DNA from 3 places in the Pseudomonas sp. NPDC007930 genome. Region 1 is predicted to be linked to each of the others. Evidence: predicted binding sites of a transcription regulator. Region 1 holds the regulator's gene; each other region holds the start of a gene.
The links. Region 1 encodes FliA, which starts transcription of late flagellar genes. Its sites were predicted from a motif close to CTAAAGTTTNNNNNNNNNNNGCCGNTAA; they were not measured.

Region 1 (10,190 bases):
TGGCGCGGATCAAGGGCGTGCGCAAGAAGCTCTCCCAGGACTTGGGCTTTTTGATGCCCACCGTGCACATCCGCGACAACCTTGACCTCGCCCCCAGCGCCTATCGCTTGACGCTGATGGGGGTGATCCTCGCCGAGGCGGAGATATACCCCGACCGCGAACTGGCGATCAACCCCGGCCAGGTGTTCGGCAACCTCAACGGCATCCAGGCGCGCGACCCGGCCTTCGGCCTGGAAGCGGTGTGGATCGAAGTCAGCAGCCGCGCCCAGGCGCAGTCGCTGGGCTATACCGTGGTAGACGCCAGCACCGTGGTGGCCACGCACTTGAACCAGATTTTGCAGAAGCACGCCCACGAACTGCTCGGCCACGAAGAAGTGCAGCAGTTGCTCTCGGTGCTGGCCAAGGCTTCGCCGAAGCTGGCCGAAGAGCTGGTGCCCAGCGTGCTGTCGCTGTCGGCGTTGCTCAAGGTGCTGCAGTCGCTGTTGGCCGAGCAGGTGCCGGTGCGCGACATCCGCACCATCGCCGAAGCGATCGCCAACAACGCCAGCCGGAGTCAAGATACCGCCGCGCTGGTGCAGCATGTGCGCGCCGCGCTGGCCCGTGCAATCGTGCAAAGCATTGTGGGCACTGAGTCCGAGCTGCCTGTGATCACCCTTGAGCCGAAGTTGGAACAGATATTGCTCAATAGTCTTCAGAAGGCTGGGCAGGGTCAGGAAGAAGGCGTTCTGCTCGAGCCGGGGATGGCTGAACGCTTGCAGCGTTCGTTGATCGAAGCCTCGCAGCGCCAGGAAATGATGGGCCAGCCAGCGATACTGCTGGTGGCCGGGCCGGTTCGGGCGATGCTCTCGCGCTTTGGCCGCCTGGCGGTACCGAACCTGCATGTGCTGGCGTACCAGGAAATACCGGATAACAAACAAGTGACGATCGTTGCGACAGTAGGGCCGAACGGCTGAGGTAGCGGGCTATGCAAGTGAAGCGTTTTTTTGCCGCCGATATGCGTCAAGCGATGAAGCTGGTGCGTGACGAGCTGGGCTCCGACGCTGCCATCATCGGCAACCGCCGCATTGCCGGCGGGGTAGAGCTGACCGCCGCGCTCGACTACAAACTGTCGGCGCTGGCCCCGCGTGAGCCGAACCTGGAGCTCGAAAGCGAGCTGCGCAAAACCCAGTCGCGGATCGTCTCCGCCCAGGCCGAACTGACCACCCGAGGTGGCGACACCGACGGCACCACCAACCGCCAATTGTTCGCCGGCCTGCCGCTGACCGCCGCCGAGCCGCTGATCGAACCGACCTTCGACGAACCGCTGCGCGCCGCCCCGGTGGCACCGGCCAAGCCCGCCGAGCCGGCCATGGACCAGCGCTTGTTCGACTCGATGCGCCAGGAACTCAACGGCCTGCGCGAACTGCTCGAAGTGCAACTGGGCTCGCTGGCCTGGACCCAACTGCAAGGCAGCCGCCCGGAACAGGCCAACCTCTGGCGCCGCCTGCAGCGCATCGGCCTGAGCGGGCCGCTGTCGCGCCAGTTGCTTGACCAGATCGGCGAGTTCAGCGAGCCGCGCCAGGCTTGGCGCATGCTGCTGGCGCATCTGGCGCGGATGATCAGCACGCCAGAGGTCGAGCCGCTGGAAGAAGGCGGGATCATTTCGGTGGTCGGGCCGGCCGGGATGGGCAAAACCACTACGCTGGCCAAGCTTGCCGCGCGATATGTGCTTAAATACGGCGCGCAAAACATCGCTTTGGTGAGCATGGACAGTTTCCGTATCGGCGCCCAGGAACAGCTGAAAACGCTGGGGCGCATTCTCAACGTACCGGTCACCCACGTCGACCCCGGCCAATCGCTGGCCCAGGCGCTGGAACCGCTGCTGCGCAAGCGTGTGGTGTTGATCGACACCGCCGGCCTGCAAGCCAGCGACCCGGCCCTGAAGCTTCAGCTCGAAAGCCTGGCCGGGCGCGGCATCCGCGCGCGCAATTACCTGGTATTGGCCACCACCAGCCAGAAACAGGTGCTGACCGCCGCCTACCACAGCTACAAGCGCTGTGGCCTGGCCGGTTGCATCCTGACCAAACTCGATGAATCTGCAAGCCTCGGTGAGGTGCTGAGCCTGGCGATCAGCCATGAGCTGCCAGTGGCGTACCTCACCGATGGCCCGCGCATCCCCGATGACCTTCACCTGCCGCGCCGGCACCAGTTGGTAAGCCGCGCGGTGAGTGCGCAAGTACAGGAAGAGCCCAGCGAAGAGGCCATGGCCGATATGTTCGCTGATCTCTACCACAGCCCCGGCAAGCGTGCCGGGTGAGGGCAAGGGCGATGGAAAATGCAATCTACCTGCGTGAAGTGCTGCCCCTGGCAGGCTCGCGTGGCCTCGGTCTGAAGTGACAAGGTAAAGAACGAATGGGCAGCATGCATCCCGTACAGGTGATCGCGGTGACCGGCGGCAAAGGTGGCGTCGGCAAGACAAACGTGTCAGTGAACCTCTCGCTGGCACTGGCCGAACTCGGCCGGCGAGTGATGTTGCTCGACGCCGACCTGGGCCTTGCCAACGTTGACGTGCTGCTCGGGCTCACGCCCAAGCGCACCCTGGCCGACGTGATCGAGGGCCGCTGCGACCTGCGCGACGTCTTGCTGCAGGGGCCGGGCGGCATCCGCATCGTGCCGGCGGCCAGCGGTACCCAGAGCATGGTGCACCTGACCCCGGCCCAGCATGCCGGGTTGATCCAGGCGTTCAGCGAAATCGGCGACAACCTCGACGTGCTGGTGATCGACACCGCCGCCGGGATCGGCGACTCGGTGGTCAGCTTCGTGCGCGCCGCCCAGGAAGTGCTGTTGGTGGTGTGCGACGAGCCCACGTCGATCACCGATGCCTACGCCCTGATCAAGCTGCTCAACCGCGACTACGGCATGAACCGCTTCCGCGTGCTCGCCAACATGGCGCAAAGCCCGCAGGAAGGGCGCAACCTGTTCGCTAAGCTTACGAAAGTGACTGACCGTTTCCTTGACGTGGCCCTGCAGTACGTGGGCGCGGTGCCTTACGATGAAACGGTGCGCAAGGCCGTGCAGAAGCAACGCGCGGTGTACGAGGCGTTTCCACGCTCCAAGTGCGCGCTGGCCTTCAAGGCCATCGCCCAGAAGGTCGACACCTGGCCGCTGCCCGCCAACCCTCGCGGGCACCTGGAGTTCTTCGTCGAACGATTGGTACAGCAAACCAGTGCGGGGCCCGTATCATGAGTGCCAGCGGATACCGGATGTACAACAAGGCTTCTCGCGAGTCGCAGCAATACCAGCTGATTGAACGCTATGCGCCGCTGGTCAAGCGCATCGCCTACCACCTGCTGGCGCGCTTGCCCTCCAGCGTGCAGGTCGAAGACCTGATCCAGGCCGGCATGATCGGCCTGCTCGAGGTGTCGACCAAGTACGACTCGAGCAAGGGCGCCAGTTTCGAGACCTACGCCGGCATCCGCATTCGCGGCGCGATGCTCGATGAAGTGCGCAAGGGTGACTGGGCGCCACGCTCGGTGCACCGCAATACGCGCATGGTCAGTGACGCGATTCGCGCAATTGAAGCGCGAACTGGCCGTGACGCTAAAGATCACGAGGTTGCTGCCGAACTCAAGATGAGCCTGGACGAATACTACGGGATCCTCAACGACACCCTCGGTAGCCGCCTGTTCAGCTTTGACGACCTGCTCCAGGAAGGCGAGCACGAAGGCACCCACGAAGAGGGCGCCAGCAGTGGCGAGCCATCGCGGGGGCTGGAAGACGAGCGCTTCCAGAAGGCCTTGGCCGAAGCCATCGCCAACCTGCCGGAGCGGGAGCGGCTGGTGCTGTCGCTGTATTACGACGAGGAACTCAACCTCAAGGAAATCGGCGAAGTACTGGGCGTGAGCGAGTCGCGGGTGAGCCAGTTGCACAGCCAATGCGCGGCACGTTTGCGCAGCCGGCTGGGTGAGTGGCGGGCCCGGTAACAAAGTTGCGGGTTTTGTAAAAGATTTGCTGGATCAGGGCGTTGGCTGTGTGATATCACGCCAGCCATGCCTGCTCATGCAGTCGCGTTTGCTGTGAACTGGTTTGAATGCTTGCGCCCCCGGGGCTGGGCGTGTTTAAGACTGCTTGGAGGTCTACTTGGACAAGAACATGAAAATCCTCATCGTTGACGACTTCTCGACGATGCGGCGAATCATCAAAAACCTGCTGCGTGACCTGGGCTTCACCAACACCGCCGAGGCCGATGACGGCAACACGGCGCTGCCCATGTTGCACAGCGGCAACTTCGACTTTCTGGTCACCGACTGGAACATGCCTGGCATGAGCGGCATCGACCTGCTGCGCACCGTGCGCGCCGACGACCGCCTGCGCCACCTGCCAGTGCTGATGGTCACCGCCGAGGCCAAACGCGAGCAGATCATCGAAGCGGCCCAGGCCGGGGTCAACGGCTACGTGGTCAAACCTTTCACCGCCCAGGTGCTGAAAGAGAAGATCGAGAAGATCTTCGAACGCGTCAACAGCTGACTCAGCCTACGGGGGCCCCATGGAGCCGAAGCATTCATCGTTGGGGGACTTTGAGTCCACCCTGAAAAAACACGCCCATGAGTTGGTCGAAAGCCTGGAACAAGGAAAGTTCAGCGAGGCGGTCGAACTGATCCATGAGCTGAATCAGGCCCGTGATCGCGGGCTGTACCAAGAGGTCGGCAAACTGACGCGCGAGTTGCACAGCGCGATCGTCAGCTTCCAGATCGACCCGCGCCTGCCTGAAGCCCAGGAAGCGTCGCAAATCACCGACGCCACCGAGCGCCTGGACTACGTCACGCGCCTGACCGAAAAAGCCGCCAACCGCACCATGGACCTGGTCGAGCAAAGCCTACCGGTGGTGCAGGGGTTTGGCGACGCGGCCAAAGACCTGCGCGCCGACTGGCAGCGCTTCATGCGCAAAGAGGTCAGCGCCGAGGAATTCCGCGAGCTGGTCAAGCGCGTAGACACCTTCCTGGAACGCAGCGAGGCCGATGTCTCGAACCTGCACACCCACCTCAACGACATTCTGCTGGCGCAGGACTTCCAGGACCTCACCGGCCAAGTGATCAAGCGCGTGACCAAGCTGGTCACCGAGGTGGAAGGCAACCTGCTCAAGCTGGTGTTGATGGCCAGCTCGGTCGACCGCTTCGCCGGCATCCGCCACGACCGCGAAGAGCTGGAGCGCGAGCAGGACAAAGAAAAATATCCCGATAGGGGTGAAGGTCCGCAGATTCATGCCGATAAGCGTGATGACGTGGTATCCGGTCAAGACGACGTGGATGACCTGCTGTCGAGCCTGGGCTTCTGATTCCGGGCTGCAGGCACCGTTCCAGGCCCGGCGCTGAGCCGCCGCGGCCGGGCCGTACTTAACGAATTCCAGGAGCACCCCTACATGAGCTTCGGCGCCGATGAAGAAATCCTCCAGGACTTCCTGGTAGAGGCCGGCGAGATCCTCGAGCAGTTGTCCGAGCAATTGGTCGAGCTGGAAAGCCGGCCCGACGACTCCGACCTGCTCAATGCGATATTCCGTGGGTTTCACACCGTCAAGGGCGGCGCGGGTTTTCTCCAGCTCAACGAGCTGGTGGAGTGCTGCCACATTGCCGAGAACGTGTTCGACATCCTTCGTAAGGGCGAACGGCGCGTAGACGCCGAGCTGATGGACGTGGTGCTCGAGGCCCTCGACACCGTCAACGGTATGTTCGGCCAGGTGCGTGAGCGCAGCGAGATCACCCCGGCCAGCCCGCAGTTGCTCGAGGCCTTGGCGCGCCTGGCGGAACCGGCCGGTGCCGCGCCCGCCGCCCCGGTGGCGCCGCCCGCGGCAGTTGCCCCGGCGCCCGCGGCGCCTGCCGCGGCCGAAGCCGACATCACCGACGCCGAATTCGAAGCGCTGCTGCATTCGCTCGATGCCAGCAATGCCCCGGCGCCTGCGCCGGTGGCCGCGGCGCCAGCCGAAGCCGGCAGCGATGAAATCACCGACTCTGAATTCGAAGCGCTGCTCGACCAATTGCACGGCAAGGGCCAGTTCGCCGCCGATGCCTTGCCGGTGCCGCCGGCGGAAGCCGCCCCAGCCGCGGCCGGGGCCGCGGATTTGATCACCGACGACGAGTTCGAAGCGCTGCTCGACCAGTTGCATGGCAAGGGCTCGTTCACCGCCGATAACGTTGCCGCCGCCGCGCCGGCAACCCCGGTGGCGGCCGCGCCCGCGGCGGGCAGCCCAGAGCTGATCACCGACGACGAATTCGAATCGCTGCTCGACGAGCTGCACGGCAAAGGCAAGTTCACCGGTGAGGTGGCCACCGCCGCCACGCCAGCGGCCGCTGCCGTGGCCGCGCCGCCGAAAGCCGCCGCTCCAGCGCCAGCTGCCGCGCCCGCCGCGGCCGCTGCGCCCGCGCCGGCCCGCAGCGAAGCGCCCAAGCCTGCCGCCGCGCCAGCACCCGCCGCGCCCGCGCCGGCCCGCGCCCCGGCCGCCGACAAACCGGCCGCCAGCGAAGCGGAAACCACCGTGCGGGTCGACACCGCGCGGCTCGATGAAATCATGAACATGGTCGGCGAACTGGTGCTGGTGCGTAACCGCCTGGTGCGCCTGGGCGCCAACAGCGGCAACGAAGCCATGGCCAAGGCGGTGTCGAACCTCGACGTGGTCACCGCCGACCTGCAGACCGCGGTGATGAAAACCCGCATGCAGCCGATCAAGAAGGTGTTCGGGCGCTTCCCGCGGTTGGTCCGTGACCTGGCGCGCCAGCTCAAGAAGGAAATCAACCTGGAGCTGGTGGGCGAAGACACCGACCTCGACAAGAACCTCGTCGAAGCCCTCGCCGACCCGTTGGTGCACTTGGTGCGCAACGCCTGTGACCACGGCGTTGAAACCCCTGAAGAGCGTGAAGCCTCGGGCAAGGTGCGCAGTGGCCGGGTGGTGCTCTCCGCCGAGCAGGAGGGCGACCACATCCTGTTGTCGATCTCCGACGACGGCAAGGGCATGGACCCGAACGTGCTGCGTTCGAAGGCCGTCGAAAAGGGCCTGATGGACAAAGACGCCGCCGACCGCCTGAGCGAGTCGGACTGCTACAACCTGATCTTCGCCCCGGGCTTCTCGACCAAAACCGAAATTTCCGACGTGTCGGGCCGTGGCGTGGGCATGGACGTGGTCAAGACCAAGATCGCCCAGCTCAATGGCTCGATCAACATCTTCTCGGCCAAGGGCCAGGGCTCGAAGATCGTCATCAAGGTGCCGCTGACCCTGGCGATCATGCCCACGCTGATGGTCATGCTCGGCGACCAGGCGTTTGCCTTCCCGCTGGTGAGCGTGAACGAAATCTTCCACCTCGATTTGTCGCGCACCAACGTGGTCGATGGCCAGGAAGTGGTGATCGTGCGCGACAAGGCGCTGCCGCTGTTCTACCTCAAGCGCTGGCTGGTCAACGACGCCGCCTCCCGCGAGGAGCAGCGCGAAGGCCATGTGGTCATCCTCTCGGTGGGCACCCAGCGCATCGGCTTTGTGGTCGACCAACTGGTAGGCCAGGAAGAAGTGGTGATCAAGCCCCTGGGCAAGATGCTCCAGGGCACCCCGGGCATGAGTGGCGCCACCATTACCGGCGATGGCCGAATCGCGTTGATCCTCGACGTTCCCAGCATGCTCAAGCGCTACGCCTCGCGGCGTATCTAATGTCCCCGGGCGCCGGCAGGTAGCTGGCGCCCGGTAATGGAGTGAACAATGGCAGTGAAAGTCCTGGTGGTGGACGACTCGGGTTTCTTCCGCCGTCGCGTATCGGAAATCCTCGCCGCCGACACCAGCCTGCAGGTGGTCGGCACGGCCACCAATGGCCGTGAGGCGATCGACCAGGCCTTGGCGCTCAAGCCCGACGTGATCACCATGGATTACGAAATGCCGATGATGGACGGCATCACCGCCGTGCGCCACATCATGCAGCGCTGCCCTACGCCGGTCTTGATGTTCAGCTCGCTGACCCACGAAGGCGCGCGGGTCACCCTCGACGCCCTCGACGCCGGCGCGGTGGACTACCTGCCGAAGAATTTCGAAGACATCTCGCGCAACCCCGAGCGGGTGCGCCAACTGCTGTGCGAGAAGATCCACACCATCGCCCGCAGCAACCGCCGCTTCAGCGCCTACGCCACACCCACCGCGCCGGCCCCGGCGCCCACGCGCCCGGCCGTAGGCAGCACCGCCACGGCCAGCACGCCGCGGCCGGTGGCCCCGGCGCCACGCCCAGCGGCCACGCCCGCGGCGGCCTCGCCGGCACCCAAGCGCAAGGCCTACAAGTTGGTGGCGATCGGCACCTCCACCGGTGGCCCGGTGGCGCTGCAGCGGGTGCTGACCCAACTACCGGCCAGCTTCCCGGCGCCGATCGTATTGATCCAGCACATGCCGGCGGCCTTCACCAAGGCCTTCGCCGAGCGGCTCGATAAACTCTGCCGCATCAGCGTTAAAGAGGCCGAAGACGGCGACGTACTGCGCCCCGGCCTGGCACTGCTGGCCCCAGGTGGCAAGCAGATGATGATCGACGCTCGCGGCACGGTGAAAATCCTCCCCGGCGATGAGCGCCTGAACTACAAGCCCTGCGTAGACATCACCTTTGGCTCGGCGGCGAAATCCTTCGGCGACAAAGTGCTGGCGGTGGTGCTCACCGGCATGGGCGCCGACGGCCGTGAAGGCGCGCGGCTGCTCAAGCAGAGCGGCAGCCAGGTGTGGGGCCAGGACGAAGCCAGCTGCGTGATCTACGGCATGCCCATGGCGGTGGCCAAGGCTGGCCTCACCGACGCGGTGTACAGCCTTGACGACATTGGCCGCCACCTGGTGGAGGCCTGCCACTGATGGATGCCTTGAGCCTGATCGGGATCATTCTCGCGTTCGTCGCCATCGTCGGCGGTAACTTTCTCGAAGGCGGCCACCTGCCGTCGCTGGCCAACGGCCCGGCGGCGCTGATCGTGCTGGGCGGTACCCTGGCCGCGGCGTTGCTGCAATCGCCGGTCAGCGCCTTCAAGCGCGCGCTGACCATCGCCCGCTGGATTATCTTCCCACCGCGCATCGACCTGGCCGGCGGTATCGACCGCGTGGTCGGCTGGAGCCTGGTGGCGCGCAAGGAAGGCCTGCTGGGCCTGGAGGCCGTCGCCGACAGCGAGCCCGACGCCTATGCGCGCAAAGGCCTGCAACTGCTGGTCGACGGCGCCGAGCCGGAATCCATCCGCGGCGTGCTCGAAGTCGATTTCCTGACGCAAGAGGGCCGCGACCTGGCAGCCGCCAAGGTGTACGAGTGCATGGGCGGCTACGCCCCGACGATCGGCATCATCGGCGCGGTGATGGGCTTGATCCACGTGATGGGCAACCTGGCCGACCCTTCCCAGCTGGGCAGTGGCATCGCCGTTGCATTCGTCGCCACCATCTACGGTGTGGCGTCGGCCAACCTGGTGCTGCTGCCGATGGCCAACAAGCTCAAGGCCATCGTGCACCGCCAGGCGCGGTATCGGGAAATGCTCCTGGAGGGGCTGCTGTCGATTGCCGAAGGCGAAAACCCACGCTCCATCGAACTGAAGCTGCAAGGCTTCATGGAGTGAATTGATGCGTCGTCGTCGGTTGGTCGAGGAACACGAGAATCACGAGCGCTGGCTGGTCAGCTACGCAGACTTCATCACCTTGCTGTTTGCCTTTTTCGTGGTGATGTACTCCATTTCCTCGATCAACGAAGGCAAGTACAAGGTGCTCTCGCAAACCTTCATTGGCGTGTTCAACGACCAGCAGCGCAGCATGAAGCCGATCCCGATCGGCGAGGAAAAACCGCTGTCTACCCAGCCGTCGGACCCGCTGGACACCAGCACCGAGGCCACCGACACCGCCCTGGGCCAGGCCGACCCGCTGAAAACCATCGCCGATGACGTGCGCACCGCCTTTGGCGACTTGATCGCCAGCAACCAGATGACCGTGCGTGGCAACGAGCTGTGGATCGAGATCGAGCTCAAATCCGGCTTGCTGTTCCCCAGCGGCGACGCCATCCCCAGCGACCAGGCGTTCCAGATCATCGAGAAGGTCAGCAAGGTGCTGGCGCCGTTCGCCAACCCGGTGCACGTCGAGGGCTTTACCGACAACCAGCCGATCCGCACCGCCCAGTACCCGACCAACTGGGAGTTGTCGACCGCGCGCGCCTCGAGCATCGTGCGGATGATGGCCATGG
Region 2 (10,190 bases), on a different contig from region 1:
GACCGGGTGGATGCCAAGGTGGTGGGGGCACGGAATTGGTCCTGTGATTGCGTGGTGGAGCAATCCACCCATCCGGCGTGGCGGCAGTATCAGGTCAATATTTGCAACGCGACATTCGAGGCAAACAAGATCGAGAACAAAACCGAATGGTTCGGTACCTCAGATGAGCATGGTTCAGGTACCGCTGACTTTTGGCGGTTTGAGATCAACAACTGATAATCCGCCCATTCGCAGCGCAGCAGCTTGAATTCATAGCACCTACACCTCGGATAACTTGCGCAACTGCCGGCAGGCCTCGAAGCCGGAGAGGCCTGGCAGGCTGATGCCGGGGGTGCCAGTGGGTGAGGTGTATGGGTCGCCTCCGGGCTAGATTCTGATCTGTTCAAACCTGCCGGGCGCGCTGAATCGCCAGCTCACTCGAAAAGCCGCGCCGCCTTGGATGTGTGTAGCCTGCTGCAGGATCGCTGGCCACCAGCGCACCAGGTTCTCGGCTTTTTCCCAATAGGTCGCTTGCCCCCACTGCCTCGCAAGGCAGAACACCGGCAGTTGGCAGTCTTTGAATGCCTGCCGTTCGGCATCACCCTTGGTGAACTTGTCTTGTGACACCACTGCCCAGCCACCTTCGGCGGAGAGTGCCCCGATCCAGTGGATGTCTGCCGTGTTGGCTTGAAAGCGTTCTTTCAGCGCCACCACCTGATGCCCTTCGGCGGTTGATAGCTCGTTCAGCGCTCTGGCAATGGCAGGTGGTAGGTTGTTATCGATCAGGAACTTCAAGCCGCAATCCTTTGCTCGTAACTCACGGCGGCTTCCACGGCCGCTGGCGCTACTTCATACACGGCGGCAACCCGGCTGGCGTTCTGGCCCTCGGCGAGGTACGCCTGATAGATCGCAGAGGTATCGATACCCGCCTCGGAAAGCACTGGCTTGCCGAAATTGCGCGAAGGATCGAGCACGATGGCCTTGCTGCGCCGAACCGGGTACCAGCGCTCGGCCTGGCCTTCGCCGGTGTAGTCGATGCCTTCGTACAGCGAAGGCCCGATGACCTGCCTGAATGCATATTGCCGCCGGGCCAGATCAAGGATGCTGTCGTCCCCGGTTTCGTTCAGCACGGTGGCGAAGATGCTTCGCCCATCGGTTTGGAAGCGTTTGCAGGTGAAGGGGTATTGCTGGTCGAACAGCGCGGTAGCTTGCCTCGAAGCGGCCCGGATCGCTTGCAGGCTGACCCCGTGCTTGCGAAACGCATGGACGAAACGGATTTCCAGCAGGTCATGAAAGCCCAGCAGCGGGGATTGCCCGAGGGAGAGCTCCGGTGCCCATAACCCAGGGTGCGTAACCCCGGCGCAGCGGTAACCGAACACCCAGCGGCGGATATGCTGTGAGGGAATGCCGGTATAAAGCGCGGCCTCTGCCGGGGTATAGATACCCACGCCAAACAGTCGGCCAGGTGAGCTTGCGGGTGCCATCGCGCCTCCGTTGTCCGCCGCTGGCTGGGGAGGCAATCTTGCCTGCTGCGCGGGCGCCGATTCAATGATCGACGCCTGAATGGCCGCAGTAATGTGTCTCAAAACGAGACGTGGCGATAAAAACACCCAGAAACAAAAAAGCCCACCAGAGGTGGGCTTCTTCGTACTTGTATGGTGGCTACACAGGGACTTGAACCCCGGACCCCAGCATTATGAATGCTATGCTCTAACCAACTGAGCTATGTAGCCAAGTGGCGCGCATTATTCGCGTAAGCAGGCAAGCCGTCAACCCCTTTGTTGAAATTATTTCCTCAGGCGATCAACGGCTTAGCCGTCAGGCGTTGAACCACCCCAGCTTGACCACGAACAACAACGAGAGGATCACCAGCGCCGGGTTGAGGTCGCGGGTGCGGCCGCTGGCGAGTTTCATCGCGGTCCAGGCGATGAAGCCAAAGGCGATGCCGTTGGCGATCGAATAGGTGAACGGCATCGCCAGGGCGGTGACCACCACCGGTGCGGCCTCGGTGATGTCGTCCCAGTTGATTTCAGCCAGGCCCGAGGTCATCAACACGGCCACGAACAGCAGCGCCGGGGCGGTGGCGAAGGCGGGCACGCTGCCGGCCAGCGGGGCGAAGAACAGCGCCAGCAAGAACAGCACGGCGACCACGATGGCGGTCAGCCCGGTGCGCCCGCCGGCGCTCACGCCGGCGGCCGATTCGATGTAGCTGGTGGTGGTCGAGGTGCCGAGCAGCGAGCCGGCCATGGCGGCGGTGGAGTCGGCGATCAGCGCGCGGCCCATCTTCGGCATGTGGCCGTCTTTGCTCATCAGCCCGGCGCGCTTGGCCACGCCGATGAGGGTGCCGGAGTTGTCGAACAGGTCGACGAAGAGGAAGGCGAAGATCACGCTGACCAGGCCGATGTTCAGCGCCCCGGCGATGTCCAGCTGCAGGAAGGTCGGCGCCAGCGACGGCGGCATCGACACCAGGCCGCCAAAGGCGCTGACGCCGAGCAGGATCGACACCACGGTGACCGCGAGGATGCCGATCAGCACCGCGCCGCGCACCTTCAGCGCCTCCAGGCCGACGATCAGCACAAAGCCGAGCACGGCGAGAAGGGCGCCGGGTTGCTTGAGGTCGCCGAGGCCGACCAGGGTGGCCGGGTTATCCACCACGATGCCGGCATTTTGCAGGGCGATCAGTGCCAGGAACAAGCCGATGCCGGCGGCGATGGCGCTGCGCAGGGGCAGCGGGATGCTGTTGACGATCCACTCGCGGATCTTGAACACCGACAATAGAAAGAAGCACACGGCGGAGAGGAACACCGCGCCCAGGGCGGTTTGCCAGCTGTGGCCCATGTGCAGGACCACGGTGTAGGTGAAGAAGGCGTTGAGGCCCATGCCGGGGGCGAGGGCGATCGGGTAGTTGGCGATCAGGCCCATCACTGCGGAGCCGATGGCGGCGGCCAGGCAGGTGGCGACGAACACCGCGCCCTTGTCCATGCCGGTGGCGCCGAGGATGCTCGGGTTGACGAAGAGGATGTAGGCCATGGCGAGGAAGGTGGTCACCCCCGCGAGGATTTCGGTGCGCACGTTGGTGTTGTGCGCCTTGAGCTTGAACAAGGTTTCGAGCATGTCGGTCCCCGGTTGGCCGGCAAAGGTGCAAGCCAAGATGAACGTGGTTGAAGTGAACTTTATGGTCAGCTTTTAGGCCGGCGCTGGCGAAGCAGTTTCCGGGCCAACCCCGCAAAACCTAGGGTTCATGCCGCCTCACCTGACTACTTGGTCAACCTTCTGCACCGCCGGCGGCCACGCCACGGCGCCGCCGCACCGAAACCGGGCGCGCCACGCGGCCGCCAAGCGGCGCTCAACCTGCGTGTAAGCCGGCCGATACACCTTCACCGGACCACGGTTCGCTTTTTGCAGTGATTTCAATTTGCCACGCCATGCTTTGATGGAGTGTGGCCAGGTCCAGTGGAGAAGTCGGCCCATGCACATGCTTTTAGCCCCCGGAATTCGCCTGCTTGGCCGCTTTGGTTTTGCGCGCAAATTCCAGTTGTTGTTCCTGTTGTTCATGCTGCCCCTGGTCGCCAGCCTGGTGCTGGTGGGGCGTGATTATTGGCAGCGCCTGCAGGTGATCGCCGCTGAGCGCACTGGCGTTAGCCAGTTGCTGGCGCTGGAACCGGTCGACGATGCCCTCACCGGCCAGCGCGACCGCGTGGCCCGCTGGAAGGCGCTGGACATCCTCCGCGAGCCCACCCCGGCCGCCCGTGACGCTATCGCCGCGCTGCAGGCCGGGGTGCAGCCGTTGGCCCAGGCAATCAGCCAATTGGGCGATACGCTGAAGGGCAGTGCTGCTACCGCCGACATCCTCAAGCGTTACCAAGCGCTACAGCAGGCCAACAACGGGCTGGACCTCGCCGGCATGCGCGCCCTTGGCTGGTGGCCAGACGGCTACGAGAAATTCACCGCGGCCACCGCCTCGCTGCAACTGCTGCGCGAGCAGATCGCCATGGACAGCGGGTTGATCCTCGACCCGTGGATGGAAACCTACCTGTTGATGCAGATGAGCACCGAACAGGTGCCTGAGGTGTTCGAGCGCGTGGGGCGCCTGGCCAGCGTGGGTGAAGCGTCGGTGGCGGCGGGGCAGTTCAGCCTGCAAAGCCGCCTGCAGATGCGTGATTTACGCAGCCGCATCGGCGATGCCCGCGAGCAACTGGTGAAAAGCGCTGACGCGCTGAAGGCGCGCTTGCCCGAGGGCATGCAGGCCTGGAGCCAACAGTACGATAAAAGCCTGCAGCGCCTGGACGGCGAGCTCAAGCGCCTGGACGACGGCCTGTTCGCCGGCAGTGTGACCATGACCCTGGCCGACTTCGACGCCAGCATGGACCACCTGCTGGCCGACATGGCCGCCTTGCGCCGGCAATCGCTGCAGTCGATGGACGCCCGCTTGGCCTATTACCACAACCAGGCGATCGCCCAGTTCGTGCCGGTGGCGGTGGCCTTCGCCTTGCTGTTGCTGGCCGCGCTGTACCTGTTCGTGTGCTTACAGGCGTCGATCCGCCGCAGCGCCAGCGGCATCACCACCCTGGCCGAATCGCTGCGCGACGGTAACCTCTGCGTGCAGGTGCCGGTGAGCGGCCGGGACGAACTGGCGGCCATCTGCAATGCGCTGAACAGCGCCGTGGTGCAACTGCGCGGCAGCCTCAGCGGGGTAGACCAGGAAACCGTGCAGCTCGGCAGCGCCGTGCAAACCCTCAACAGCCAGTCAAGCGACACCCTGCAGGAAGTCGAACTGCAACAGCAGCAGATCAGCCAGATCGCCACCGCCGCCACCCAGTTGGCCGCCACCTCGCAGAGCGTGGCGCAAAGCTGCGAGCTGGCCTCGGGCAGTGCCCAGCAAACCCGGCAGATCGCCATGAACAGCAGCCGCGACAGCCAAAGCACCACCAGCAGCATCCAGCAGCTCAACCAACGCTTGGCCGACACCGCCCAGGCCTTGGGCCGGGTCAGCGAGCAAGGCCAGCAAATCCAATCGGTGGTCGATGTGATCGGCGGGATCGCCGGGCAAACCAACCTGCTGGCGCTCAACGCCGCCATCGAGGCCGCCCGCGCCGGCGAGCAGGGCCGTGGCTTTGCCGTGGTCGCCGACGAAGTGCGCAGCCTCTCGCAGCGTACCCAGGCTTCCACCGCGCAGATCGCCAGCACGGTCGACAGCCTGCGGGTCACCGTGCAGCAGGCAGTGGAGCTGATGGAAGCCGCCTGCGTGCAGGCCCAGCAGGACGCCCAAGCCGTGACCGGCCTGGGTGAGAGCCTCGGGCAGATCGCCGGCGCGGTGCAGGATGTGACCGACAACCTGGCGATGATCGCCACCGCCGTGGAGCAGCAGGCGGCCACCGCCGATGAAGTGAGCGCGAACATCCAGCAGATCGACCAGGCCGCGCTGCGCCTGCTCGACGGCGCGCGCGCGGTCAACGGCGCCGCCGACAAGCTCAGCGAGGGCAGCCATGCGCTGAGCGCCAACACCGCGAGGTTCAAGCTGGCTTGAGAAACATCTTGTAATAGTGGCTGGCACGGGCCGCGACAAAGTGGCACAGTGACGCACCTGAACCGTGCGTCACTTCCCTCCCTTCAGGTATCCGTGTAATGGCCATGACCAATGCCTCGCCGCAGGCAGCCCCCTCCGCGTCGCCGTCCAGCAGCCCGCTGGTGATGAGCATCGTCGCTTCCTGCGCCCTGGCGCACCTGATCAACGACCTGATCCAGTCGGTATTGCCGTCGATCTACCCAATGTTGAAGGCCCAGTATGGCCTGACCTTCGCCCAGGTCGGGCTGATCACCCTGACTTTCCAGGTCACCGCTTCGCTGCTGCAGCCGTGGATCGGCTTCTACACCGACCGCCACCCCAAGCCGTTCCTGCTGCCGGCCGGCATGGTCTGCACCCTGATGGGCATCGTGATGCTGGCGTTCGTTACCAGCTTTCCGACCATCCTCATGGCCTCGGCGCTGATCGGCATCGGCTCATCGACCTTCCACCCGGAAACCTCGCGGGTGGCGCGGCTGGCCTCTGGCGGGCGCTTTGGCCTGGCGCAATCGACCTTCCAGGTGGGCGGCAACGCCGGCACGGCGATCGGCCCGTTGCTGGCGGCGGCGATCATCATCCCCTTCGGGCAAACCCACGTGGCCTGGTTCGGCCTGTTCGCGGTGTTCGCCATCGGCGTGCAGTATGGCCTGAGCCGTTGGTACCGCGGCCACCTCAACGCCGCCAAGGGTAAAAAAGCCCGCGAAGCCACCCACGGCCTCAGCCGCCAGCGGGTCACCTTCGCTTTGGTGGTGCTGGCGCTGCTGGTGTTCTCCAAGTACATCTACATGGCCAGCATCACCAGTTACTTCACTTTTTACCTGATCGAGCGCTTCGACCTGTCAGTGGCCAGCTCCCAGTTGCACCTGTTCCTGTTCCTCGGCGCGGTGGCGGCGGGCACCTTTTTCGGCGGCCCGATCGGTGACCGCATCGGCCGCAAGGCGGTGATCTGGTTCTCGATCCTCGGCGCCGCGCCGTTCACCCTGGCGCTGCCCTACGTCGACCTGTTCTGGACCAGCGTGCTCAGTGTGATCATCGGCTTTATCCTCGCCTCGGCGTTTTCGGCGATCGTGGTGTACGCCCAGGAACTGGTGCCGGGCAACGTCGGCATGATCGCCGGGGTGTTCTTCGGCCTGATGTTCGGCTTCAGTGGCATCGCCGCCGCCTCGCTGGGCGAGGTGGCCGACGTGCACGGCATCGAGTTCGTCTACAAACTGTGCTCGTTCATGCCGTTGTTGGGGATGTTGACGGTGCTGTTGCCGTCGACGGAGGGTAAGAAGGCGGCGTGATTGGCTGGGTTTTCCGGCCTATCGCCCGGCACAGCCGGCCTCCCACCAGATTTGTGTAAGTTATTGATTTTGGAGGCGACACGGACCCCGTGGGAGGCCGGCTGTGCCGGGCGATAGGCCCTGCGGCTCATGCACAAAATCAGCAGAGCTCACAGATTGATCCTCTCCTTGAAGCCCTGAAATGGCTTAAGTGAACTGCCTTACGGCTGTGCCGGGCGCAGGGCCGTCAAATCTGCCCCAACAACCACCCCCTGAACGCCCGCAACGACGGCAACCCCTCATTGCGCGGCGGGTACAGCAGGTAGTAACTGCGTTTGCTGGCAAACGGCGCGCCGCTGCACAGCAACTCGCCGGCGGCGAGTTCCTCTTCTACCAATACCCGCGGCACCAGGCCGATGCCGATGCCGGCGCGCACCGCCTGCACCAGGTGCGAGGTCAGCTCGAAGCTCGGCCCCAGGCGCATGGCGCGGTGGGCCAGGCCGTGGTGGCTGAACCATTCCGGCCAAGCCTGGGGGTTGTTGGCCACGTTCAGCAGCACGTGCTCGGCCACCTCGGCCGCGGCCAGCGGCGGGCTGCCGGGGGCGTGGATCACCACCAGTTCCTCGGCTTGCAGGCGGTGGCAGGTTAGCCCCGGCACCTCGCCCATGCCCACGCCGATGGCCGCGTCGATCTCGCTGGTGGCGAAATCGATCGGTTCGATCCGCGAATGAATGTGCACCAGCATGCCTGGGTGCGCCCGGTAGAACAGGTGCAGGCGCGGCAGCAGCCATTTCGAGCCGAAGGTGGGCAGCGTGGCCAGGCGCAGGGTGCCGGTGCCCGACTGGAACGCCAGCGCCTGCAAGGTGGCGCCGCGCAGTTGCCCCAGCGCCTCGGCCACCTCGCGCTGGTAAAGCCGGCCGACGTCAGTGAGTTGCACCTGGCGGCCCTCGCGGCGAAACAGCGTCAGCCCGAGGCTGTGCTCCAGCGCCTGCACCTGCCGGCTCACCGCGCTTTGGGTCAGCGAGAGTTCTTCGGCGGCGCGGGTGTAGCTTTCATGGCGGGCGGCGGCCTCAAAGGCCAGCAGCCACGACATTGACGGGGTAAGGCGGCGGTAATTCATGCAGAAAAGTCATCGATAACGGGCGGATTTTCCGTTTGTCTTGCACGTGCAATCGCGCGAGCATGCCAACATCGAATGAGAGAGGCTGCCGCAGCCACCGCCTGATGGCAAGCGGGGCCCGTATTTTTAGCCGTATTCAGAGGCCTTCCCATGATCGCCGCATTGCAACCGGCCGCCGCCGCGGCCAGCTACCGTGATTTTCTCGCCGCGCTCAAAAACGCCGGCTTCCAGGGTGAAATCAGCACCGATTACGCCAGCCGCACGGTGCTGGCCACCGACAACTCGATCTACCAGCGCCTGCCGCAAGCCGCGGTGTTCCCGCGCGATGCCGCCGACGTAGCGCGGGTCGCGCGGCTGATGGGCGAACCGGCGTTCAGCGCGATCAAGCTCACCCCGCGCGGGGGCGGCACCGGCACCAATGGCCAGTCGCTGACCGATGGCATCGTCGTCGACCTCTCGCGGCACATGAACAAAATCCTCGAGATCGACGTAGAAGGCCGCTGGGTGCGGGTGCAGGCCGGGGTGGTGAAAGACCAACTCAACGCTGCGCTCAAGCCCCACGGGCTGTTCTTCGCCCCGGAGTTGTCCACCTCCAACCGCGCCACCGTGGGCGGCATGGTCAATACCGACGCCAGCGGCCAGGGCAGTTGCACCTACGGTAAAACCCGCGACCACGTGCTCGACCTGCACAGCGTGCTGCTCGGTGGCGAGCCGCTGCACAGCCGCGCCATCGACGATGCCGAGCTGGAGCGCCAGTGCGCCCGCCAGGACCGCGTCGGCCAGGTATACCGGGTCGCCCGCGAGATCAACGAAACCAAGGCCGAGCTGATTGCCGCGCGGTTTCCCAAGCTCAACCGCTGCCTGACCGGCTACGACCTGGCGCACCTGCGCGACGAGCAGAACCGCTTCAACCTCAACAGCGTGATGTGCGGCGCCGAGGGGTCGCTAGGCTTTGTGGTCGAGGCCAAGCTCAACGTGCTGCCGATCCCGAAGTATTCGGTGTTGGTGAACATCCGCTACGCGGGCTTCATGGATGCGCTGCGCGATGCCCGCGCGCTGATCGAGCACAAGCCGCTGTCGATCGAAACCGTCGACTCCAAGGTGCTGCTGCTGGCGATGAAAGACATCGTTTGGCACAGCGTGGCGGAGTACTTCCCTGGTGACGCCGAACGGCCGACCCTGGGCATCAACCTGGTGGAGTTCTCCGGCGATGACCCACACGAGGTGAACGCCCGCGTGGCGGCGTTCGTCGAGCACCTGCGCAGCGACAACAGCGTCGAGCGCCTGGGCCATACCTTGGCCGAAGGCGCCGAGGCGGTGAACCGGGTGTACACCATGCGCAAGCGTTCGGTGGGCCTGCTGGGCAACGTCGAGGGCGAAATCCGCCCGCAGCCGTTCGTTGAAGACACCGCCGTGCCGCCAGAGCAACTGGCCGATTACATCGCCGATTTCCGCGCCTTGCTCGACAGCTACGGCCTGGCCTACGGGATGTTCGGCCACGTGGACGCCGGGGTGCTGCACGTGCGCCCCGCGCTCGACATGAAAGACCCGGCCCAGGCTGCCTTGGTACGGCCGATCTCCGACGCCGTGGCGGCGCTGACCCAACGCTACGGCGGGCTGCTCTGGGGTGAGCACGGCAAGGGTGTGCGCTCGGAGTACGCCCCGGCGTTCTTCGGTGACCTGTACCCCTCGCTGCAGGCGCTCAAGGGCGCCTTCGACCCGCACAACCAGCTCAACCCCGGCAAAATCTGCACCCCGCTGGCAAGCCCCGAGCCACTGCTGAAGGTTGACGAAGTCACCCTGCGTGGCGACCTCGACCGCACCATCGACGAGCGCGTGTGGCAAAGCTACGGCACCGCCGTGCACTGCAACGGCAACGGCGCCTGCTACAACTTCGACCCTAACGACGCCATGTGCCCGTCGTGGAAGGCCACCCGCCAGCGCCAGCACTCGCCCAAAGGCCGCGCCTCGTTGATTCGTGAATGGCTGCGCCTGCAAGGCGAGGCCGGGGTCGACGTACTTGCCCCGGCCCAGCGCCGGCCGCGGTTTTTCTCCAACCTGGCGCAGCGCATCCGCAATACCCGCGAGCAACAGCGTGGCCAGGCGGACTTTTCCCACGAGGTGTACGACGCCATGGCCGGCTGCCTGGCGTGTAAATCCTGCGCGGGGCAGTGCCCGATCAAGGTCAACGTGCCGGAATTCCGCTCGCGCTTTCTCGAGCTGTACCACGGCCGCTACCTGCGCCCGGCGCGGGATTACCTGA
Region 3 (10,190 bases), on a different contig from region 1:
CGGTAGGCCAGCGCCGCCACCGGGCCGATCAAGCTGTACCAGAACACTACGCTGAAAAAACTCTCCAGCGCCCGCCACATCAGCCAGCCCTGCACCTCCCGGGGCAGCTCGTTGGCCTGCTGCGCCTGCACCGCCATGTCGCGCTCGGCCACGTGCAACGCGGCGGTGTCGTCGCCCCGGCGCCAGGCATCGCGCAGCGGCCCAAGGGCGGCCTTGAGGTCACCGCGGCCCAGGCTGTAGGCCAACACCAGCAAATGCACCGGCAACGCCAACAGCCCGTAGGCCACCGGCAGCAACACCCACAGCAGCAGGCCCAGCACCAATGCCGGCAGGCCCACCAGCAGCAACAGCAGCAACCACGGTTCCCGGGCCAGCCGTGGCACCGCTTGCAAGCGGCCCAGCTCGGAGAGGAACACCCCGTCGCGCTGAATGCGCTGGCGCAGCGGCGAAAACTTCTCCACCCAAACGATCACCAGCAATACCAGAAAACTCATGGCCCCTCCTTGCGTGCAGCCTCGAGCGCGCCCAGGTAACGCGCCCACTGAAAAAACGGCCCGGGGTCGGTTTTGCGCCCCGGGGCAATGTCACTGTGCCCGGTGATCCGCGCCGGGGTAATTTCAGGGTAAGCCGCCAGCAGCGCCAGGCTCAGGGCCTGCAGGCAAGCATACTGGGCCTCGGTGAACGGCTCGCTGTCGGTGCCTTCGAGCTCCACCCCGAGGGAAAAATCATTGCAGCCTTCGCGCCCCTCGAAGCTCGACACCCCGGCATGCCAGGCGCGCTCGTTGCAGCCCACGAACTGCACCAGCGCGCCGCTGCGTTCGATCAGAAAATGCGCAGACACACGCAGGTGGGCAATCCCTTCGAAATACGGGTGCTCGCCAGGGTCGAGGGTATTGAGGAACAACTGCGCCGGCTTGCCGGTGCCGAACTGCCCGGGCGGCAGGCTGATGTTGTGGATCACCAGCAGCGACACTTCGCCGGCAGGGCGCGCGTTGAAGTTCGGCGAGGGGCAGTGCTGCGCGCCAGCGCACCAGCCCGTGCGCGGGTCAAGGCCAATGGGCCGCATGGAAGGTCCTTGGGTGAACGCCAGGGCGCCCAGTATGCCGCGTTGCGCCGGCGCTGTGCAGCCCGCGCCGGCGCTCAGGCGGTTTTAAGCGAGCGCAGCTTGCCCACCACTGCGTCCAGCGCGCGGTCGAACAGCAGGTTGTCGTCAAGCAGGCGCAGGCTGCCATCTTTCAGCGCCTGGGCCAGCGCCGCGCGGGAGCGCTCGAGCACCTTCATGCCGGTGCGGTTGACGAAAATATACTTGCCGGTGCTTTCGATCACCGTGGTGAGCTTGCAGCGCAGGCGGTGCTCGGGGTCTTCCTGCAGCTCTACCCAAGTGCCCGGGCGCAGCGCGTCGACCAGCGCCAGCGCCGGGTCATCCTCGGCCAGGCCCGGGGTGGGCTCGGGGGCCGCCTGGGGCTGTTGGCCTTCGAGCACGATTTCGCTGTCGACCCGCACCAGCAGGGTGTCGTCGTCGGGCACCAGCACTGCGCCCGAGGCCTGGGCGGCGCGCTGGATCGCCTGCACATGCAAGGCCTCCAACTGGTTGAAGAACACCCCGGTGGCAAACGGGTCGAACGCCGAACTGGTGAGGCCCTCGCGCAGCGACTTCAGCAGCCCCGGCACCAACTCCAACAGGCGCACGCGGGCGTGCGGGTCGTCGTGGGGCTCCACGCTCCAGATCAAATCGTCCATGGTCGCCAGCGCCATCACCCACTCGCTGGAGGTGTCGCCGTGCTTGAGCCAGGTCAGCAGCAGCACCTTGCTCCAGGCTTCTTCCAGCAAGCTCACCACCACCTGCGGCAGGGTTTTTCCGAGCAGCCGGCGGTTGAGTTCGAATTGCACGTGCAGGCGCGCCAGCTCAGCGCGCGCGCGGCCTTCTTCGGCATCACGGGTGCGCTGTTCGAGCAGTTCGCTGCGGCGGCGTTCGTCGGCGGTGAAGGCCAGGAAGTCCACCAGCAGCTCGGAGAACAAACCCGGGTCGTCGACGAAATCATTGAGCAGGCGCTGCACGATCTGCTCGATGCGCCCATGCAGGGCGTCGCGCTGGGAATCGTCGCGGCCGCTCCAACCCATCGCCGCCTGGGCGATCTCGTTGAGCAAGCGCCGCGCCGGGTGGCTGCCGCGGCTGAAGAAGCTTTTGTCGATCACCGCCACCTTGAGCATCGGGATCTGCAAGCGGCCGATCAGCGCCTTCAGCGAATCGGGCAGGTTGCGGTCATCGAGGATGAACTCGAACAGCATCGCCACCAGGTTGATCACGTCTTCATCGACGTTCCCCACCACCCGCGCGCGGCCGCTTTTAACGCTCACACGGGTGAGCAGTTGCTCAAGCTGATGGCGCAGGTCGTAGTCTTCATGGGACAGCGGCTGCGCCGGCACGTACTGCTGCAGGTGCGAGAGCAGGCGCAGCAGGTCGTTGGTGGAAATCGGCTGGGCGTCGGCGAGGGTTTCGATGCGTGGCGCCAGGTTGCCACGCAGCACGTGGAGGAGGTCTTGCAGGGCCGAAAACACCTCGCGCACGCTTTCATCGAGCGTGGCGGCGGCCGCGCTGGAAGGCGCCGGCTGGCCCACCGGGGCGTCGGCGCCACGCTTGCGCGCCGGGCGGTCTTCGGCGCGGCGGCTGGGCGCGGCCTTGAGCTCCGGCAAGATGCCGGTGGCGATCAACAACTGGTTGGCGTCGAAATACAGGTGGTCGGTGTCGGCCAGCACATAGCGGTCGAACAGCTTGAGAATGATCAACTTGACCTTGATCTCCACGCCCAGGCTGCGCCCGGCCTGGATAAAGTAATCGCACAGCATCGCCGGGCCGAGCGGGTTGCTCTCATCGGTGAGGGTGCGCGGGATCAAGGTATTGAGGCGGGTGGTGAGCTGGGTCAGAGCGAAGCCGTCACGGGCCAGCACCTTGCCGACCATGGCGTCGAGGGCCACGGTGCGCTCGAGTTCTTCATTGGGCACCAGGGCCAGCTTGTCGTAGGTCATCGGCGCGGCCTTGGCCTGGCCAACCTCGTACTGGCCGATGCGCACGAAGGCGTCGTAGAACTTGTCGAGAAACCCGCGCTCGATGTTCTTGCGCTTCAGGCGCAGGTCGCGCATGGCCTCGAAGAAGATATTCTGGTCGTTGTTGCTCTGGGCCTTGTCGGCCATCTCGAAGAGCGTGTCGTCGGCGTTGTCGAACAGCGCCTGCAGGGCATCTTTGAGCTGCTGCGCGGCTTTGTCGCGCACTTGCAGCACCACGACCGGCAAACGGGCAAGCGGCGCACTGCTGGCCTGTTCGGCCCCCGCATTCAACGGCACCACCTTGCCATCGTTGGGCATGCTCGACTCCTCGATCGATACGTTGGGAACGTAGTAGTTAAAAGGGTTCACCCCATGCCCCGGCGCTGAGGCATCGTGGCTGGCAACATCCTTGGAACAGGAATGTGTGCTTTTGTTTCACGATGCACAAAATAAACGTCAACGGTGTGACGCCAATAATCAGTCACTATTATCTGGGATGCGCTGGCACTAAGCCAGAGGGCCGCGGATGTTCCTCTCGCGGAGCAGTGGACAAGCAAAATGACGTTTCGCTCAATTCACCCGACCAAATGCACCCCGGCGCAGAGCCGCCACGAGGGTTCGCGCGGGCGCTTCGCTGCCCTATACTTGCGCCCACTTTTCAGCTGGAGCCCGATATGCCGAACCTGCGCCTGGCCGACCTCACCGCCGAGATCGACGCAAACGTGCGCCGCGCCTTGCTCGAAGACGTGGGCAGCGGCGACATCACCGCCGAACTGATCCCCGCCGAGCGCCTGGCGCGGGCCAGCGTGATCACCCGCGAAGCCTGCGTGATCGCCGGCACGGCGTGGGTCGACGCGGTGTTCCGCAAGCTCGACCCGCGGGTGGCGGTGCACTGGCAGGTGACCGACGGCACCCGCGCCAGCGCCAACCAGCCGCTGTTCCACCTCGAAGGCCCGGCGCGCTCGCTGCTCACCGGCGAGCGCAGCGCGCTGAACTTCCTGCAGCTGCTCAGCGGCGTGGCGACCCGCGCCCAGGCCCTGGCAGACCAGGTGGCGCACACTTCGGTGCGCCTGCTCGACACCCGCAAAACCCTGCCCGGCCTGCGCCTGGCGCAAAAATACGCGGTGACCTGCGGCGGTTGCTTCAACCACCGCATCGGCCTGTTCGATGCCTTCTTGATCAAGGAAAACCACATCGCCGCCTGCGGCGGCATCGGCGCCGCGATCAGCGCCGCGCGGCGCATCGCCCCGGGCAAGCCGGTGGAGGTCGAGGTCGAAAGCCTCGCCGAGCTCGACGAAGCCTTGCATGGCGGCGCCGACATCATCATGCTCGACGAGCTGAGCCTGAACGACATGCGCGAAGCCGTACGCCGCGGCGCCGGCCGGGCCAAGCTCGAGGCCAGCGGCGGCATCAACGAAAGCACCTTGCGCGTGATCGCCGAAACCGGCGTGGACTACATCTCGATCGGCGCCATGACCAAGGACGTCAAAGCCGTCGACCTGTCGATGCGGCTGGCGCTGTAACCTGCGTTATCACCATTCAAAACCACAAGGGTGCCAATGGACATCGGGCCACGACTGAAGATGGTGCGCGAACGCCACCAGTTATCCCAGCGCGAGCTGGCCAGAAGAAGCGGCGTGACCAACGCCACCATTTCGCTGATTGAACAGAACCGCGTCAGCCCCTCGGTCAGCTCGTTGAAAAAACTCCTCGAAGGCATCCCGATGACCCTGGCGGATTTTTTCGCCAGCGACGAGGCGCCGGTAGAAAACCCCTACGTGTACCGCGCCGGCAGCCAGCCCGACCTCGGCCGCCGTGGCCTGCGCCTGCTGCTGGTGGGCGCCACCGTGAAAGACCGGCAAATGCGCATGCTGCGCGAGTTGTACGCCCCCGGCGCCGACAGCGGCGAGCCGATCGTGCACCCCGAAGGCGAAGAATGCGGGCTGGTGACCCGTGGCACCATCGAGATGACCGTCAACGGCGAGGTGAGCATCCTCCAGGCCGGCGACGGCTATTACTTCCCCACCACCCTGCCCCATGCCTTCAAGAACATCGGCCAGGACGAAGCGGAAATCATCAGCGCCAACACCCCCGCCAACTTCTAAGCTATGCGCAGGCGGCGCGCCGACCAACGGCCGCCGCCTGCCCCTCAAGCCGCCAGCGAAGCGGCCGATCAACTAGCGACAACATGGATAGGGACCATCCGAGGCAGGCGCGCGCGCCTAATTCCTTCCTTGCCTGAGTACCCTACATGTCTATTTCCCGTTCCCTCAAAGCCCGCATGCTGGCCCTGATCGGCGGCAGCCTGCTGGCCGTGTTGTTGATCGCCGCGGCGTGCTTTCAGTTTCTCGCCGGCAACGTGCGCGACTACCGCGCCCTGGTAGACGGCCCCGTGCGCACCTCGCAGTTGGTCGAGCAGGCCAACCTGCAGTTCAAGATCCAGGTGCAGGAATGGAAAAACGTGCTACTGCGCGGCAAGCAGCCGGCCGACCTGGCCAAATACTGGGGCCAGTTCGAGGCCCGCCATAACGATGTGCAAAGCCTGCTCAGCCAGTTGGCCGCGCAGCCGGGCCTGGCGCCGGCACTCAAAGGCAAGATCGAACAACTGCAAAGCGGCCACCAGGCCCTGCTGGCGCAATACAGCCGTGGCCGCGACGCCTTTGTCGCCGGCGGCGCAGACCCGATCGCCGGCGACAAAAGCGTGACCGGCATCGACCGCGCCATCAGCGACCAGATGAGCGAACTGGCCGCGCAGATCGCCGACAGCGCCAAGCAGCAGGCCCAGAGCATCAGCGCCGCCGCCGACGCCACCGTGTGGGGCGGCTTTGCCGTGCTGCTGGCCTCGGGCATCGTCATCGCCCTGCTCAGCCTGTGGCTGGTCAGCCGGCAACTGGTGCAGCCGATCACCGCGCTGATCGCCTACGTGACCGACCTCAGCAAGGGCCGCCTGGCCGAGCGCGCGCCCACCGGCCGCGAGGACGAACTCGGCCAGCTCGCCCTGGCCGCCAACACCCTGCGCGATTTTCTCGCCGAGACCTTCACCCGGCTCAAGCGCAACGCCCATGAGCTGGACGGCGCCAGCGCCGAATTGCAGCAGATCGCCCGGCAGATGGCCCAAGGCAGCGAGGAGCAATTCCAGCGCACCGACCAAGTGGCCACGGCGATGATGGAAATGTCGGCCACCGCCCAGGAAGTGGCGCGCCACGCCCAAGACGCCGCCCAGGCCGCCGACGCGGCCGACAACTCGGCCCGCGAAGGCGGCCAGGTGATGAAGGCCACCATCGGCGCGATCAACCACATGCGCGACGAGATCGAAGCCACCGCCCAGGTGATCCGCAAGCTGGAAAACGAAAGCGGCCGGGTAGGCAAGGTGCTCGAAGTGATCCGCGGCATCGCCGAGCAAACCAACCTGCTGGCGCTCAACGCCGCGATCGAGGCCGCCCGCGCCGGTGAAGCCGGGCGCGGTTTTGCCGTGGTCGCCGATGAAGTGCGCAGCCTGGCGCAGCGCACGTCGTCTTCGATCAGCGAAATCAACCAGATCATCGACGCCGTGCAGGTGGGCACCCAGGACGCCGCCAAGGCCATCGAAAGCGGCCAGGCGCGCAGCGTGCAGAGCGCCGAGCACATCCACCGCACCAGCCACATGCTGGACCAGGTAGGCGACGCCATCGAAACCATCCGCGGGATGAACCGGCAGATCGCTACCGCCGCCGAAGAGCAAACCGCGGTGGCCGAGGACATCGCGCAAAACCTTACGGAGATCACGCACATCGCCGGCGAAAACCAGCGTAACGTGCAGCGTACTGAGCATGCCAGCAGCACCCTGGGCGAGTTGTCCGGGCAGTTGGGCGCACTCACCGCCAAGCTCGGCGGCTAACCCTTCGCGGCCAGGGGCACTATGATGTTCGGCTCACTCTGCCGCCGAGCACTGCCATGCCCCTCACCATTCGCCCTGCCCAACCGCAAGACGCCGCGACCATTCACGGGTTCATCGTCGAACTGGCCATCTACGAACGTGCCGAGCACGAGGTGGTGGCCAGCATCGACGACATCCGCAACAGCCTGTTCGCCGAGGGCACGCCCACCCGCGCGCTGATCGGCGAGCTCGATGGCCAACCGATCGGCCACGCGGTGTACTTCTACAGCTACTCCACCTGGCTGGGCCGCAACGGCATTTACCTCGAAGACCTGTACATCACCCCCGAGCACCGCGGCAGCGGCGCCGGCCGCGCGCTGCTGCAACAGATCGCCCGCGAAGCCGTGGCCAACGGCTGCGGGCGCCTGGAATGGAGCGTGCTCGACTGGAACGAGCCGGCCATTGGCTTCTACCGCAAGCTCGGCGCGGTGGCCCAGGATGAGTGGGTGAAGTATCGGCTGGATGGCCAAGCCTTGCGGGATTTCGCGGCGGTGTGAGGTAGGGCCCTTCGCCCGGCACAGCCGGAGTGCCGGACCACGGCCTCCCACCAGATTTGTGTAAGTGCTTGATTTCCGAAGCAACACAGAACCCGTGGGAGGCCGGCTGTGCCGGGCGATGGGCCAGCCACCACACCATCACCCTCGCCCAGGTCATCTGAGCTTCAAGAGCAGCAGCCTTTTCCAGGCTCTGCGCCCTTGCCTCTGGGGCCATAGCGTCACGAAGCTGCTTAAAGGGTTTACTCGCCCTCGGCGTTCTCCTCGTTGTTCATGCGCAACTCGGCCAGGTGAGCGTCGTATAACTGATCCGCGGCAGGGATCCTCCCTGCGTAAACGCTCCAGGCCATCGATAAATCATTCCTTTCAGTGCATACCCACAAGGGCTGCCACTGAACCATCGAGCGCGCCACCCACCAAGCTCAAAGGTTATACAGAACGCTTCAGCGCGCGGGTGCTCAATGCCCGGTATACTCCCGCCCTTTTACGGAACCCTCAGGCCGTGGCCAACAAGCGATACAGCTGCATCGGGCTGTTCAACCCCAAATCCCCGGAAAACGTCGGCTCGGTGATGCGCGCCGCGGGCTGCTATGGGGTGAACTCGGTGTTCTACACCGGCAAGCGCTATGAGCGTTCGCGTGAATTCGTCACCGATACCAAGCGGGTGCATTACGACATCCCGCTGATCGGCGTAGACGACCTGCAAATGATCATCCCGCTGGGCTGCACGCCGGTGGCGGTGGAATTGGTAGAAGGCGCGCGGCCGTTGCCGGAATACACCCACCCGGACCGCGCCATTTACATCTTCGGGCCCGAAGACGGCACCCTCAGCGACAGCGTGCGCGGCTGGTGCGAAGAGACGATCTACATCCCCACCCACGGCTGCATGAACCTGGCGGCCACGGTCAACGTGGTGCTGTATGACCGCCTGGCCAAGGGCCTGAACACCCGCTCCGGGCCGCGCTTCAAGTAACCGCTCAGGGCGCGCGCCAGCCCACCTGCTCCAGCGCCTGGCGCAGCCGCTCGCCGCCCAGCGCCGGCACTTGGCGGCCGTCGGCGGCCTGCATCGGCACCCCGGCCAGCAAGGCGTTGATGATCGCCTCCTCGACCGCCTCGGCCGCGGCGGCGAACAACGGCGAGATATGGTCGTTGTTGAGCATCGCCACCGCGCTGCTCAGCGGCAGGCCCTTGCGGTCGTAGTTGGCGGGCGCCAAGCCGGTATTGCCGGTGGCGAAGGCCAGGAAAATGTCGCCGCTGGAATCATCGGTACCGCCGCCGGTGCGGGCGATGCCGATCGAGGCGCGCTGGGCCAGGCGTTGGCACTGGTGCGGCAACAGCGGCGCATCAGTGGCCAGCACCACCACGATCGAGCCCATGCCGGGCGTGTCGCGCTCGGCGAAGGGCGAGGCCAGCTCGCCCAGCACGCGCCCGACCGGGTAGCCATCTACCCGCAACTCACGGCGCTGGCCGTGGTTGGCCTGCACCAGCGCGCCCACGGTGTAGCCGCCCTGCTCCGCCGGCAGCCGCCGCGACGCGGTGCCGATGCCGCCCTTGAACTCGTGGCAGATCATCCCGGTACCACCGCCCACCGCGCCCTCGGCCACGGCGCCACCCTGGGCCGCGGCCAACGCCTGGCGCAGGTGCTCGGCGCCCACGTGCTGGCCCCAGATGTCGTTGAGCACACCGTCGTAGGTTTCCATCACCACCGGCATGCACCAGTAGGTCGCAGGGTCCGCCAGGCTGGCGTGCTCATGGGCGATCAAGGCATCGCGTACCACGCCGACGCTGTGGGTGTTGGTGGTGGCGATCGGCGTGGTCAACAACCCCGCCTCGCGTATCCACTCCAGCCCCGTGGCGTCGCCGTTGCCGTTGAGCACGTGGCAGCCGGCGAAGCACGGCTCGAAGCGGGCCGCGCCGGCGCGCGGTTCGATCACCGTGACCCCGGTACGCACCGGCTTGCCGCCGCGCAGGGTGTTCAGGGTGCTATGGCCAACCCGCACCCCGGCCACATCGGTGATTGCGTTGAGTGGGCCGGGGGTGCCCAGGCCGAGGGTGATCCCCCAGTGACGTGCGCGCATGCAAGGTTCCTTTCAGAGTTTCTGGAAAGCCGGGCTGAGTTTGCCGTAGGTGCCGTAGAGGGTCACCGAGACCACCAGGATGCCAGCGATGATCAGGATGTCGCGGCTCGCCGCCGCCGCCAGCAAGGTCACGAACAGATACCCTGCGCCGATCACCGCCAGCAGCGCCGGCAGCGGCCACAACGGCATGCGGTAAGGGTGCTCGCGGTCGCGCCGCAGCACGCGGCTGAACAGCGCGCACAGGCCAACGATCAAATACACGCCGAGAATCAACAACACGGTGAACGAGGTGAGCTCGCTGAGGTTCGAGCTGAAGCTCAGCGCCGCCGACGGCACCGCCAGGAACAGCGTCGCCAGCCACGGCGACTCCCATTTCGGGTGAATACGGGTAAAGGCGCGGTTCATCGATGGCGTCCACAGTTCGTCGCGGCCGCTGCTGTAGATCACCCGGCCGATCTGGATCACCAGCGCCACGATGGCGTTGAACACCGAAAGGAAGATCCCCGCGCTGACCAGCCGCGACAGCGTGGCGTTGCCATGGGCGGTGAGCAGGTAGCCGATCGGGTCGGGGCTGGCGAGCATCTGCTCGAGCGACGGTGCGCCGATCAACAGCGCCACCAGCGGCACGATCTCGATGGTCACCACCAGCACCAGCGA

Region 2: the regulator FliA is predicted to act here: its motif matches at 3,325-3,352, upstream of ACFZCE_RS01315 (methyl-accepting chemotaxis protein).
Region 3: the regulator FliA is predicted to act here: its motif matches at 5,194-5,221, upstream of ACFZCE_RS01555 (methyl-accepting chemotaxis protein).

What each region holds. Positions count from the first base shown of each region.
Region 1 covers NZ_JBIBKC010000005.1:110,270-120,459, forward strand. Annotated here, with positions in the region: gene flhA (flagellar biosynthesis protein FlhA) at 1-953, shown strand, start outside; gene flhF (flagellar biosynthesis protein FlhF) at 965-2,296, shown strand; gene fleN (flagellar synthesis regulator FleN) at 2,392-3,225, shown strand; gene fliA (RNA polymerase sigma factor FliA) at 3,219-3,962, shown strand; gene ACFZCE_RS13125 (response regulator) at 4,132-4,506, shown strand; gene ACFZCE_RS13130 (protein phosphatase CheZ) at 4,526-5,314, shown strand; gene ACFZCE_RS13135 (chemotaxis protein CheW) at 5,399-7,669, shown strand; gene ACFZCE_RS13140 (chemotaxis-specific protein-glutamate methyltransferase CheB) at 7,718-8,836, shown strand; gene ACFZCE_RS13145 (flagellar motor protein) at 8,836-9,576, shown strand; gene motD (flagellar motor protein MotD) at 9,581-10,190, shown strand, end outside.
Region 2 covers NZ_JBIBKC010000001.1:275,457-285,646, reverse strand. Annotated here, with positions in the region: gene ACFZCE_RS01340 (hypothetical protein) at 1-216, shown strand, start outside; gene ACFZCE_RS01335 (hypothetical protein) at 367-774, opposite strand; gene ACFZCE_RS01330 (DUF433 domain-containing protein) at 771-1,463, opposite strand; tRNA gene ACFZCE_RS01325 (tRNA-Met) at 1,636-1,712, opposite strand; gene ACFZCE_RS01320 (solute carrier family 23 protein) at 1,798-3,093, opposite strand; gene ACFZCE_RS01315 (methyl-accepting chemotaxis protein) at 3,413-5,506, shown strand; gene ACFZCE_RS01310 (MFS transporter) at 5,605-6,828, shown strand; gene ACFZCE_RS01305 (LysR substrate-binding domain-containing protein) at 7,055-7,927, opposite strand; gene ACFZCE_RS01300 (FAD-linked oxidase C-terminal domain-containing protein) at 8,078-10,190, shown strand, end outside.
Region 3 covers NZ_JBIBKC010000001.1:328,779-338,968, forward strand. Annotated here, with positions in the region: gene ampE (regulatory signaling modulator protein AmpE) at 1-494, opposite strand, end outside; gene ampD (1,6-anhydro-N-acetylmuramyl-L-alanine amidase AmpD) at 491-1,057, opposite strand; gene ACFZCE_RS01540 (DUF1631 family protein) at 1,141-3,363, opposite strand; gene nadC (carboxylating nicotinate-nucleotide diphosphorylase) at 3,720-4,568, shown strand; gene ACFZCE_RS01550 (cupin domain-containing protein) at 4,605-5,150, shown strand; gene ACFZCE_RS01555 (methyl-accepting chemotaxis protein) at 5,297-6,922, shown strand; gene ACFZCE_RS01560 (GNAT family N-acetyltransferase) at 6,979-7,458, shown strand; gene ACFZCE_RS01565 (TrmH family RNA methyltransferase) at 7,958-8,428, shown strand; gene ACFZCE_RS01570 (P1 family peptidase) at 8,433-9,533, opposite strand; gene ACFZCE_RS01575 (amino acid permease) at 9,546-10,190, opposite strand, start outside.